Regions from separate parts of the Desulfobaculum bizertense DSM 18034 genome, predicted to be linked through region 3. Evidence: predicted binding sites of a transcription regulator. Region 3 holds the regulator's gene; each other region holds the start of a gene.
The links. Region 3 encodes sigma-54, which starts transcription at its own class of promoters, with help from an activator protein. Its sites were predicted from a motif close to CTGGCACGGNNNNTGCTT; they were not measured.
Positions count from the first base shown of each region.

Region 1 (3,131 bases), on a different contig from region 3:
AACTCAGAAGCCAGAATTTCGACGTCGTCTTTTTGGATGTCCGCCTGCCGGATGGAAATGGACTGGATGCCCTGGGTGAAATCAAGGCACTGGAAGATTCTCCGGAGGTTATCATTCTGACGGGGCAGGGCGACCCTGATGGAGCGGAACTCGCTATCCAGGGTGGCGTTTGGGACTATCTGGTGAAGCCGACGCCTATCAAGCAGACAATGCTCAGCGTGCAGCGGGCATTGAAATATCGTGAAGAGAAGCGGGCAGAATCGCCTGTTGTCGCGATGAACCTTGATAACATGATTGGCTACAGCTCTGGAATGCACCGGATTTTTGACCTGATGGCGCAGTCGGCCCGCTCGCTGTCTGCGACTCTCATCACAGGCGAAACCGGAACTGGTAAGGAGCTGACGGCCCGAACCATTCACGAAAACAGTGGGCGTCGGACAGGGCGCTTTGTGGTTCTGGACTGTGCATCGCTGACGGAAACTCTTGTTGAGAGCACGCTTTTTGGTCATCGCCGTGGCGCCTTTACGGGGGCGGACAAAGACCGGACTGGTCTTATCAAGATGGCGGATGGTGGCACACTGTTTCTTGATGAAATTGGTGAACTGCCACTGAATGTGCAGAAATCATTTTTGCGTGTTCTTCAGGAAAAGCGTTTTCGTCCGGTTGGCTCCCTGCAGGAGGAGACCAGCGACTTTCGTTTGATTGCTGCCACGAATCGAAATTTGGAAAATCGGGTGCACGAGGGCAAGTTCCGGGAAGATTTACTCTTTCGGCTCAAGACCATTGCGATCGAACTTCCGCCGCTGCGAGAGCGTATTGAAGACATTAAACCCTTGTCTCTACACCACATAACGCGGCTGTGTGAACAGTATAAAGTTCCTGTAAAGGGCTTTGGGTCCGATTTCTTCGAGGTACTTGGGTCCTACCGGTGGCCTGGAAACGTACGTGAGTTATTTAATGTCCTCGAAAGAGCTTTTGTTGCATCTGGCCAGGAAAAAACGCTGTATGCAATGCATCTTCCGCAGGACATCCGCATTAAGGTTGCCAAGGCAACCCTGGGAGAAGCCCGCGAAGATGGCGCAGCAGAGGGTCCCCAAAGCCCTCTGGAGCAGGAAGCTCGTTCTGCAGCTGCCGGACTGGAAAGTCTCATGACCGGAGACCTTCCTGACTTGCGGATGTTTAAGTCGCTGATGGAAAAGCAGTACCTCCAGACGCTTATTGAGCGCTGTGACGGTGACCTGAATCAGATTCTAAGAATCTCAGGCCTGTCTCGCTCGCACTACTATGCGCTTCTCAAGAAGTCTGGGCTTTCAGCAAAGTAATTTTTGCGGTATGTCTTGTTTTCAGGATTTTGACTTTTCTGTCTGAGAAAAAAGATTCTCTTAGAAAACAAGCTATTAATCGTGTTTTTGTATGGAATATTGCGATATTCATCAAAAAAGTTGCGAGAAGACTATACGAAACTGGTGATTGTCGTTAAAGGGACAGATGGGAGCTGATTGTTTGAATAAACAGTTCTCGCTCCTCAATTTTATTCTGTCCTGAAAAACGGACACGGTGCGGTACCAATTGGCGTTGAATTTCGGTTTTACGTCACTTTCACCAGTTTTATAGGGTAAAACACATAGGCTCGATTGAGGCACGATACTTGCTTATCTGGGAACGCTTTTCCCAGGAATACAGTTCCCGTGTCTGGATTTTGTCTCGGTAACTGTTTCATGAATCTTTAAGGAGAAGGATTTATGCCTAAACACATGAAGACCATGGACGGCAACAACGCAGCTGCATATATTGCTTATGCACTGTCCGACTGTGCCGCCATTTACCCCATCACCCCTTCGTCCACCATGGGCGAAGTCGCTGATACTTGGGCTGCCAAAGGTCAGAAAAACATTTTTGACCAGGTTGTCAGCATCAAGCAGCTTCAGTCTGAGGCTGGTGCAGCAGGCGCTGTTCACGGTTCTCTGGCTGCTGGCGCTCTGACCACGACTTTTACGGCTTCTCAGGGCCTGCTGCTCATGATCCCGAACATGTACAAGATCGCTGGTGAGCTGCTCCCCGGTGTCTTCCATGTTTCCGCTCGTGCTCTCGCTGGTCACGCTCTGTCCATCTTCGGCGACCACGCCGACGTTATGGCTTGCCGTCAGACCGGTTTCGCTCTGCTCGCATCCAATTCCGTTCAGGAAGCAATGGACATGGCTCTCGTTGCTCACCTGTCCGCTCTTGATAGCAGCGTGCCGTTCGTCCACTTCTTCGACGGATTCCGTACCTCCCACGAAATTCAGAAGATTGAAGTCATCGACTACGAAGACATCAAGAAAGTCGTGAACTGGGAAGCAATCGAAACCTTCCATGCCCGCGGTGCTAACCCCGAGCATCCTGAGGTTCGTGGTACTGCCCAGAACCCCGATATTTACTTCCAGGGCCGTGAGGCTTGCAACTCTTTCTACGCAGAGCTGCCCTCCATCGTCCTCGAAAACATGAAGAAGGTCGAGTCCATCACTGGTCGCCGCTACCGTCTCTTTGACTACGTTGGTCATCCTGAGGCTGAGCGCGTTATCATTTCCATGGGTTCCTCCTGCGAAGCTATCGAAGAAGTTATCAACCACATGGTTGCTGACGGCGAGCGTGTCGGTCTTGTTAAAGTCCGCCTCTTCCGCCCCTGGTCTTCCGAAGCTATCCTTTCCGTTATCCCGGCTACCACACAGACCATCACCGTCCTCGACCGCACCAAGGAGCCTGGCGCTCTCGGCGATCCGCTGTACGAAGATGTCTGCACCGCATTCATGGAACGCGGCGACATGCCTACCATCGTTGCCGGTCGTTACGGCCTCGGTTCCAAGGAGTTCACTCCTGGCATGATCAAGGCTGTGTTCAACAACATGATGGTTGCTCAGCCGAAGAATCACTTCACCGTTGGTATCAACGATGACGTGACTCACACCTCCCTTGAGGTTGTTGAGGACGTGAATACCACCCCCGAAGGCACTGTTCAGTGCAAGTTCTGGGGTCTTGGTTCCGACGGTACTGTCGGCGCTAACAAGTCCGCTATTAAAATCATTGGTGACAACACCGACATGTATGCTCAGGGTTACTTTGCATACGACTCCAAGAAGTCCGGCGGTATCACC
Region 1 covers NZ_FUYA01000001.1:346,408-349,538, forward strand. The annotation lists gene B5D23_RS01620 (sigma-54-dependent transcriptional regulator) at 1-1,322, shown strand, start outside; gene nifJ (pyruvate:ferredoxin (flavodoxin) oxidoreductase) at 1,743-3,131, shown strand, end outside.
Region 1: nifJ (pyruvate:ferredoxin (flavodoxin) oxidoreductase) is a predicted target of sigma-54. The motif match lies at 1,637-1,654, and genes of this name have one in related genera.

Region 2 (3,131 bases), on a different contig from region 3:
TAGCATCCAGTTCGACGGTCGCGCGACCTTCTGCAATATCAATAAGCTGATCCAGCTTCAGATTCTGTCCATCAAGTGTCACAGTCTTCTGTGCTGCCCAGGCGGCACAGCTCAAAAGCTGCATGGCGGCTACACACAAAACGGTAGCCATAATCTTACGAAAACATGTCTGTCTCATCGTCAATCCTCTCATTCTTTTTTTCATTCCGACCCAGCCTCAATTCTGCCAGCGGAGACTTCAGGAAGCCCCTCCCCCGCAAGCACGGCTCAGTTATGCGGAACGCTTTCCTGCATTTCTACCTGCGATTCGGCCAATAACCAGTGTTTCTGCAACTGCGCAGCTGCCCAGACGGCTTGCGCCGTGAGGACCACCAGTGACCTCGCCCGCAGCAAACAGGCCCTCAATGGGCTTGCCTGTTCGCATGTGCATGACATGCCCGTGCGTATCAATTTCGACGCCGCCCATTGTGTAATGGACCTTTGGCCAGCAACGCACAGCGTAAAACGGTGCCTTATCAAGCGGAATAGCGCGGCCCATAGGCTTGCCGAACTGCTTGTCTTCACCTGTTTTCACAGCCTCGTTGTACATCGCGACCTGCTCTTCCAGCCCTTCAACAGGCATTCCGAAGTGCTTGGCCAAGTCGGCAATCGTATCAAATTTCCAGGCGACATTATATTTCAGGCACGCCTTCAGGGTCTGTGCCTTTTCTGCGCCTTTGGCCGTACAGAACACCACGGGATACACAGGCTTTCCTGTTTCGTCCTGTCTGGTCAAAATAGCCTCTGCACGTTCCTTTCGGTCACCGAGTTCGTTCACAAAGCGCTTGCCAGTACGAACGTCGACCATGATGCCCATCGGGAAACCTGCAATGGTGTTGAACTGGGACACCATGCCAAAGCCCTTCTCATCAGGAGAAGACCAGGGGCCAAGCTGAATAAGATCAATCTGAACCGGAGAAGCACCAACCCCAAACATGGCCTGCATGCTTTCGGCGGTTGCACCGGGGTGATTTGTGCTGTCCACACGCTCATCAAGACGAGGGTTCTGCATCATGCGGAAACGGCGGTCCTGCGAGAAGCCACCAGAACACATGACAACACCACGTTTGGCGCGGAACTCGCGGAATTCACCAGACTCTTCGTTTGGGAATTCATAGCGATCTTTGACGCGGATACCGATCACGGCGTCATTTTCGTCCAGAATGAAGTCTTCAAATTTGCAGCGGTTGCGGAACGCAACGCCAAGATTCGCCGCACTTTTGCGCAAGGGGCGAACAATGCCAGCACCAGAGCTGATTGTGGTCTGGAGCGTCCGGGGAACGCTGTGCCCACCAAAGTGCTGGAGGAAAGGCTTAAACTTCACGCCGTGTTCCAGAGTGAACTCGTACGCACCACGAGTACCTGCGGCGACGATTTTCAAAAGCCCCATGTGATTCAGACCACGGCCAGCTTTCAGCATGTCCTGAACCATCAGATCAACGGAGTCCTTCACGCCTTCCTTTTCCTGAAGGGGAGAACCAGCAACAGCGAAAGCTCCACCGTTAATCGTCGAGTTGCCGCCAAACACGGGCATCTTGTCCACAACGAGAACAGACGCGCCTGTTTTGCGGGCTTCGATAGCTGCGGCCATTCCGGCAAAGCCACTGCCAACAACAATAACGTCGTATTCCTTATCCCACCGGCCAAGGGGAGCACGTGACTTTTCAACTGGGAGGTCGTTTTTATTCTCTCCACCGGTGCAGCCAGAAAGTGCGCCCACAGCAAGGCCACCAGCCAGAAGCGCTCCGGTGCGCAGCACTTCGCGGCGAGACTTTACTGAGCCAGCATGTGCAGAACGTTTTTTTTCGGTCTCTTTCATATCTACTGAAAGCTCCTTCCTTGCGAAAATACTTCGCGATCTCTACTCATTCCCGCTCGCCCCATGACAAACGGCCTCTTCCCATAGGCAGAAATCGTGCCAGCATTCACAATGAATAAATTCAACAGCTTAAGTTTTCGTTCTCTCTGTAACTGCGAAATATCGCAATTGACAGCCGCGATATTTCACACTACTGCGACATATCCCAAAATTTTACACCACCGACAGTTATGGACACAAATATTTTTTTCCGACAGGCCACGCTCCGCATCTGCGGCAGTCTGGACATAGACAAGGCCCTGTTTCAGTGCCTTGATTTTCTCAAACAGCACATCCCGGCAGATGGCATCTACATCAATATTTTTCAGCCGAAGCGCAAAGCCATCCGCTTCATTGCCCGTGCAGACGAAACAGAAAGCACAGCAATGGACACGGTGGTGCCTATTACTGATGAAATGTGTGCGGCCCTAGAGTCTCCTCACCGCCCACGTATCCGAATCATTAATGACATCACCGAAGACCCCACGACCAGCCGGGTTGCAGGCTCTGTCTTCAAAGGCCGCATCTCCATTCTGCTCATGCGCCTCAACATCAACGGCAAACATCTTGGTGTCGTTGGTCTCTATGCACATGGTCTCAACCGCTTTTCCAGCGAGCACGGTGCCCTGCTCAAACTGCTTCACAAGCCCTTTGCTCTGGCAACGGCTTTTGCCCTGCGGCAACTCAACCTGCGCAAAACCAACACGCAGCTCAGCCAGGAAAACCAGTACCTTCGCGAACAGCTTTCTGGCGGCTCCAGAGACGGTGCAATCATTGGCAGCCGTGGCGGACTCCAACAGGTCATGATGCGTGTGGCGCAGGTTGCGGGACTTTCCAATACAGTTCTTCTGCTTGGTGAAACGGGGGTCGGAAAGGAAGTCATTGCCAATGCCATCCACAACAGTTCTCCGCGGGCAACCGGGCCATTCATTAAGGTAAACTGTGGAGCCATTCCGGATTCGCTCATCGATTCAGAGCTGTTTGGACATGAGAAGGGGGCGTTTACTGGCGCGTCTTCAACCAAGAAAGGTGTTTTTGAACAGGCAGACGGAGGAACGCTTTTCCTCGACGAGATTGGAGAACTTCCGCTCTCTGCCCAAGTACGACTTTTGCGCGTTCTACAAAGCCGTCGCTTTGTTCGTGTTGGCGGCACAGAATCCCGTCAGGTCGACATCAGAATTATTTCTGCCACCCATCGTTCTCTGGAAGACATGGTCTCAGAAGGCAGCTTTCG
Region 2 covers NZ_FUYA01000002.1:274,142-277,272, reverse strand. The annotation lists gene B5D23_RS04170 (HAL/PAL/TAL family ammonia-lyase) at 1-178, opposite strand, end outside; gene B5D23_RS04165 (flavocytochrome c) at 272-1,858, opposite strand; gene B5D23_RS04160 (sigma 54-interacting transcriptional regulator) at 2,089-3,131, shown strand, end outside.
Region 2: B5D23_RS04165 (flavocytochrome c) is a predicted target of sigma-54. The motif match lies at 1,944-1,961, and genes of this name have one in related genera.

Region 3 (3,131 bases):
CTCAGAAGCACTGAGGAACTGCTGACGAAAGTCTTCTTCTTTAAGCATTCGGGAAATGTGGGCAAGAACTCGCAAATGAACTCCTGCAACTTTTTCTGGCGCCAATACAAGGAAGAAAATTTTACACGGCTCAAAGTCCAGCGCATCAAACTCAACTCCTTCTGCGGAGCGGCCGACCACAACAAGAACACTTTCAAGCTCGGCAATTTTCCCATGCGGAATGGCGATACCGTCGCCAATACCAGTTGTACCCAGCGCTTCCCGTTCGAGAAGCACATCCAGCACATGGGTTTCATCAAGTTCAGGCTGTACGGAATGTACCGCAGCCACAAGTTCGGCCAGAACCGCCTTTTTGGTTCTGGCCGAAAGTTCAGGTATAATCAGTTCTTTCGAAAGAAAGTCACCAAGCTTCATTAGTCCGTCCCAGGATCAATCAAACCGTAATTGCCGTCCTTGCGCCGATAAATCACATTCGGGCGCTCGGTCTCGGCATTCAGGAAGACAAGAAATTCAAACTGAAGGGAATCCAGCTGCATTGCAGCCTCCTCCACAGCCATTGGCTTTGGAGGATAGGAGTCCGTTTCCACAATAGTTGGCGGTTCGCTGTGAGCCGCATCGGCAAAACTCACCACATCCATACGGACGAGGCCTTCGCCTCGACGGTAGCGATCTTTGCTCTTTTCGCGCAGCTTCCGGACCTGAGCGTTCATCTTGTCTACGGCCAGATCAATGCTCTGATACATGTCCTCGGACTTCTCCGTGGCGCTGATATTCATGTTGTCGCCAGTCAGCGTTGCATCGACGATATGGCGAAATTTTTCGACTTCAAGAGTTATGTTCAGTTCGGCGTTAGCGGTCTTGTCAAACTTCAAGAGCTTTCCAAAACGCTTGTTTGCATACTTTCTCAGATGAGGGGAAGGTTCGAAGTTCTTAAACGTGAGGCTAATGTTCATACTAAACTCCTTGAAGAGCTATGAAGATTACAGCGTTAAAAACAGTGTACGAATATTCCTACAGAAAAGAAAGACCTCGCCTCAAACTCCTAGAAAATCTGTTTCCGTTTTGAAGAAGAGGCGATCCCAAGAGAGCTGCGGTATTTTGCTACAGTTCTCCGGGCAATATTAATCTCCAGACGCTCTTTAAGAATCTCTGCGATTTTTTCATCAGACAGAGGTTTCTTGGGATTTTCGTCGCCAATGAGGCTCTTGATCTGTGCTTTTACACTCTCAGAGCCAACCTGACTTCCATCATCAAGCCCCAGGGCACTGTTAAAGAAGAACTTCAGCTCAAACAGGCCATGCGGCGTTGAAACATATTTACTGGTCGTAATGCGGCTAATCGTCGATTCGTGCATGCCAATGTCATCAGCAACATCTTTCAGAATAAGCGGCTTCAGATGCGTCACGCCCTTCTCAAAGAATTCATGCTGGAAACGCAGAATACTTTCCATAACCTTATACAAGGTTCGCTGACGCTGATACAGGCTTTTCATCAGCCACTGCGCAGAGCGGAAACGCTCCTGAACGTATTCTTTGTTGCAGGCATTGCGATCACTATGAATTGTATCAAGGTAAAATTCATTTACCGTGAGCTGAGGCAATCCATCCTCATTCAGGACAATAATAAAATCATCCTCATATTCATAGACGTAAACATCAGGGCTAATATACTGCGTGTCCCCACTTCCGTAGGCAGCACCCGGCATAGGGTCCAGAGTCTTGAGAATGTCCAAATATTCCTTGAGTTCTTCAAGGCTAATCCGAAACTTTCTGGCAAGCGGCTTAAAGCGGCGCTTCTCGATATCTTCGAGGTGATCCTGAACAATGCCCAATAAGATTGGGTCATCATACTCATAGAATTCCAGCTGGACGAGCAGACACTCGCGCGGGTCACGCGCAGCAACCCCAACGGGGTCAAACTGCTGCATAAGTTTGAGGACGGGTTCCACGTCCTCAAACGCACAGTCTGCTTCCTGAGCAACGTCTTCCAGATCGGCCTTAAAATAGCCCTGAGAATCAAGATTCCCAATAATTGCTTCGCCAATCTGAATTTCTGCCTTGCTCAGGCTGGAGAGATGGAGCTGCCACTCAAGGTGGCTCGCGAGGGAGGGAGAAACAGACAGTCTGTTCTCAAAAGACATCCCCTCTTCAGGGATTTCGCTATCCCGCCCAGCAGACTGCCGGGCAGTGCTGGAAAATTCACCAAGGTAATTTTCCCAGTCGGCGTTTTGCATGGCGGCCTGGTCTGTAACCGAGTCTGCCATTGCTTCACTGTTTTCGGTATGCTCAGCCGTTGTTGCGTCCTGAGCTTCCTCTGCTTTTTCCTGACTGGGTTCGGGTTGAGCTTCATCAAGAAGTGGATTTTCCAAAAGCTCTTTTTGAACCATATCGACAAGCTCAAAACGAGAGAGCTGCAGCAGTTTGATTGCCTGCTGAAGCTGAGGTGTCATCACCAGCTGCTGGGAGAGCTTGAGTTGTTGTCTGAGTTCCAATGCCATCGCTACTACATCTTTGCTGAGGAGGTGACAGGTACCTTTCCTCCAGGAACCTTCTCCTGAAGAAAAGAAAAGTTATTGAACAAAGCTCAAGAACTTGGTGCGGCAAGGGAATTCCCCAGCCGCACCTAAACCATGCCACATCCAGAACAAGCTTGCAACTCAGGATGGCAAGGATTTTGTATGGAAGGTAAAAATCAACGTATGCAAGGCATTAAAGAGAAAAGCCTTCGCCAAGGTAGACCCGCCGGGCGCGGGGATTGGCACAAATTTCTTCGGGAGTACCACTTAAAATTATCGAACCTTCATAGACAAGATAAGCCCTGTCGCATATTCTGAGGGTTTCCCGAACGTTATGGTCAGAGATCAGAACACCAATGCCTCGTTCTTTCAGAGAACGAACAATTCCCTGAATATCATCGACTGCAATGGGGTCAATACCTGCAAAAGGTTCGTCAAGCAGCATGAACTTGGGGTTCAGAATCAAGGCTCGGGCAATTTCAAGTCTGCGGCGCTCGCCACCAGACAGGTGCATTGCCTTCTGAGGACTCAAACGGGTAATGCCGAGTTCATCGAGCAAAGAATCTGCCCGCTTCTTCTGTTCGCTGCGCGAAAGCCCGCTCTGCTCCAAAATGAT
Region 3 covers NZ_FUYA01000004.1:240,423-243,553, forward strand. The annotation lists gene B5D23_RS07790 (PTS sugar transporter subunit IIA) at 1-414, opposite strand, end outside; gene hpf (ribosome hibernation-promoting factor, HPF/YfiA family) at 414-953, opposite strand; gene rpoN (RNA polymerase factor sigma-54) at 1,043-2,497, opposite strand; gene lptB (LPS export ABC transporter ATP-binding protein) at 2,709-3,131, opposite strand, start outside.

Region 4 (3,131 bases), on a different contig from region 3:
CAAACCCCGCAAGGGGCGCTGCCCCTTGACCCCGCCCAAGGACGAGGCCCTTGGGAATCCCGCTTTCGCCCGAAAAAAAGGGGCCGAAATGTGATGAGAGCTACGCTCTCCTCTCCATTTCGGCCCCTTTTTTTCGGCCTAATTAACTGGACGTGTGTTCTTTTTCTTTGCGCTCCAACCCTTTCTTTCTGAACGCCCGCGTTCAGAAAAAAATGGTGGCGAACGAACACACGGGAAAGAGAAAGAAGCCGCTTTAGGCAGCCCCATTAAGTTTAAAAGCCGTGCAAGCGAAGCTTGAACGGCTTTTAAACTCGATGAGGATACGTAAGGGAATCATTCCCTTACGCGGGGGCTTGGGGGCTGGCCCCCAATCTTCTTCCACTCTTTCCCTCTATGATTTTCACAAAACCTATACCTTTTGAGAAAAAATTGGTTCAACGACACAGGCTGTGCTATGCTGTTGCAAAAGGTCCTAAATGGTATTTTGTAACATTATTCTTGAAAGCTCTAAGGCTTTAGTGACAGTGGGGTCGAATGATGGCTGAAATTGGATACGTCAGGGTGAGCACTGTAGGACAGAACACTGCTCGCCAGCTTGATGGACTAGAATTGGATGAACTTTTTGAGGAGAAAGCGAGCGCAACGACAAGGCATCGCCCGAAACTGGAGGAATGCCTTCGATACGTGCGTAAGGGAGACACGCTACACGTCCATTCTATTGACCGGCTGGCGAGAAACCTTGGGGATCTGCTCCACGTGCTCGAGCTATTGCTGAAAAAACAGGTGACAGTTGAATTCCATAAAGAACACTTGCGCTTTGATACTGGCGAGAGTCCATTCCAGACCCTCCAGCTTCAAATCATTGGGGCTGTAGCACAGTTCGAGCGAGAAATTATCCGAGAGCGCCAAAGAGAAGGGATCGCGAAGGCGCAGGCATCGGGAAAGCATTGTGGCCGCCGCCCTAAACTTTCAGCCAAGCAAAAGGAAGAGCTGAAAAGGCGCTGCGCAGATGGAGAAAAAAAAGCCGCACTAGCGGAAGAGTACGGCGTCAGCCGACAGACTGTGTATAGAATACTTACGGAAGAGGGGAGGGAAGAGGGATGAGGAAAAGTGTGTCATCCCTCTTCGAAAAAATTGGACGCTATCAATTATTTGTAGCAGACAGCTGCAACAGAATTTTTGTGTGAACCACTTATAATTTTTCTGCTGTACGTCAGGTAGGTGATGACCCCTTTTTCAAAGTCTATAAAACGAACAACCTTTACACTTTTAAACAGAAAGGATGCCCGTTGGCGGAAGACTTCGGCTCCCTGCTTGAGCTTCCGAAGTTCGTTTTCATTAACCTGCCCTGTAAGTACGCAGGTAATTGAAGAACTTGCTTTATCTTCTTCTACACCCAGAGCCCCCTTGATGCCTCCTTTTACCGCACGAGATAAATAGCATGTAATTTGTGGGATATCTGGATCATCAAAAGCAAATATTTTGATTTTATGATTTGGACCAAGGAATTTCCATTCTGTGGAGACTTCCCCAATGGTTCTGGTTTCTTGAGCTAAACTCATTGCAGGAAAGCAGAGAAAAACCAGCACCATAAAAATACATATATTCTTGCGCATAACACCTCTTTGTTCTTGTCTAAAAAGTCTTGAGACATGAACATGATCCATTCCAGAACACAAGATTTTGCATCTCCTGGCAGTGATTTTTTGCATGCATGCAATTGCATGATTTCGCATGTTTTGCACAGCATATCAAAAAATAATTCAATAAAAACAATGTATTAAAAATTTTATCTCATGGCATCGTCCTTGCTGAAAGGCCGTTAGCTGCCTGCTCGTGTTTTTTGCACGGTGGGCAGTCAAAACTGTCAAAAGGATTGATCATGAAAAAAGTTCTTACCACCTGCCCGTACTGTGGCTCAGGCTGCACGTTTTATCTGTTGGTCGAAGACGGCACCATCAGAGGCGTGGAGCCAAACAAGGAGAATTCTGTCAACAATGGTTCTCTGTGTTGCAAAGGCCATTTTGGATATGACTTCGTCCACCACAAGAGCCGCCTCAAGACTCCGCTTGTTCGCAAAAACGGAAAGCTTGTCGAGGCAAGCTGGGAAGAAGCCTATGCCGTCATTGCCAAGCGTCTTGGAGCCATAAAGAAAGACTTCGGTCCTGACAGCATCGCGGGATTCAGCTCTGCCCGCTGCTCCAACGAAGAAAATTTCCTCATGCAAAAATTTATGCGCGCAGCTATCGGCACCAACAATGTCGACCACTGCGCGCGTCTCTGACACGCTCCAACTGTGGCCGGTCTGGCCACCGCTTTTGGTAACGGGTCTATGACAAACTCTATCGGCGAACTCGACGACATGGGTTCCCGAGACTGCATTCTTGCTATCGGCACCAACACCACCGAGTGCCACCCAATTATCGGACTTGGTATGGTCCGCGCTGCCGAGCGTGGAGCGCAGCTCATTGTGGCTGACCCACGGGCCATTACTCTGACTCAGCACGCTACTCTGTGGCTTCGCCTCAAGCCCGGAACTGACGCCGCACTCATCAACGGCATTTCCCATGTGCTTATTCAGGAAGGACTCATCGACAAAGAGTTCATTGCAAAACGCACTGAAAATTTTGACGCATTCCAGGCAACAGTTCTGGCCTATACCCCGGAAGTCGTTGAAGCCATTACAACTGTTCCTGCTGCAAAAATTCGTGAAGCAGCACGAATTATTGGCCGCTCAAGCAACATGGCGCTCTATTACACCATGGGCATCACTCAGCACACCAGTGGCGTTGACAATGTCTTGTCCACTGCCAACCTTTCTATGCTGACTGGTAATATTGGCAAACCCAAGGGTGGCGTGAACCCGCTGCGAGGCCAAAACAATGTACAGGGTTCCTGTGACATGGGCGCACTACCTGACAAACTGACTGATTACTTGCCTGTTGCTGACAAAAAAGTCCGTGCCCGTTTTGAAAAAGCATGGGGTGTCACAATTCCGGGGCACAAGGGACTGACTATCCCTCGCGTGCTTGATGGCATCAGCGAAGACAAGGTGAAGGCGCTCTTTGTCTTTGGTGAAAACCCAATGCGAAGCGATCCGGACATTTCACACGTCAAACACTGCCTTGAGC
Region 4 covers NZ_FUYA01000012.1:38,256-41,386, reverse strand. The annotation lists gene B5D23_RS13990 (recombinase family protein) at 535-1,104, shown strand; gene B5D23_RS13985 (CreA family protein) at 1,149-1,616, opposite strand; gene fdhF (formate dehydrogenase subunit alpha) at 1,883-3,131, shown strand, end outside.
Region 4: fdhF (formate dehydrogenase subunit alpha) is a predicted target of sigma-54. The motif match lies at 1,797-1,814, and genes of this name have one in related genera.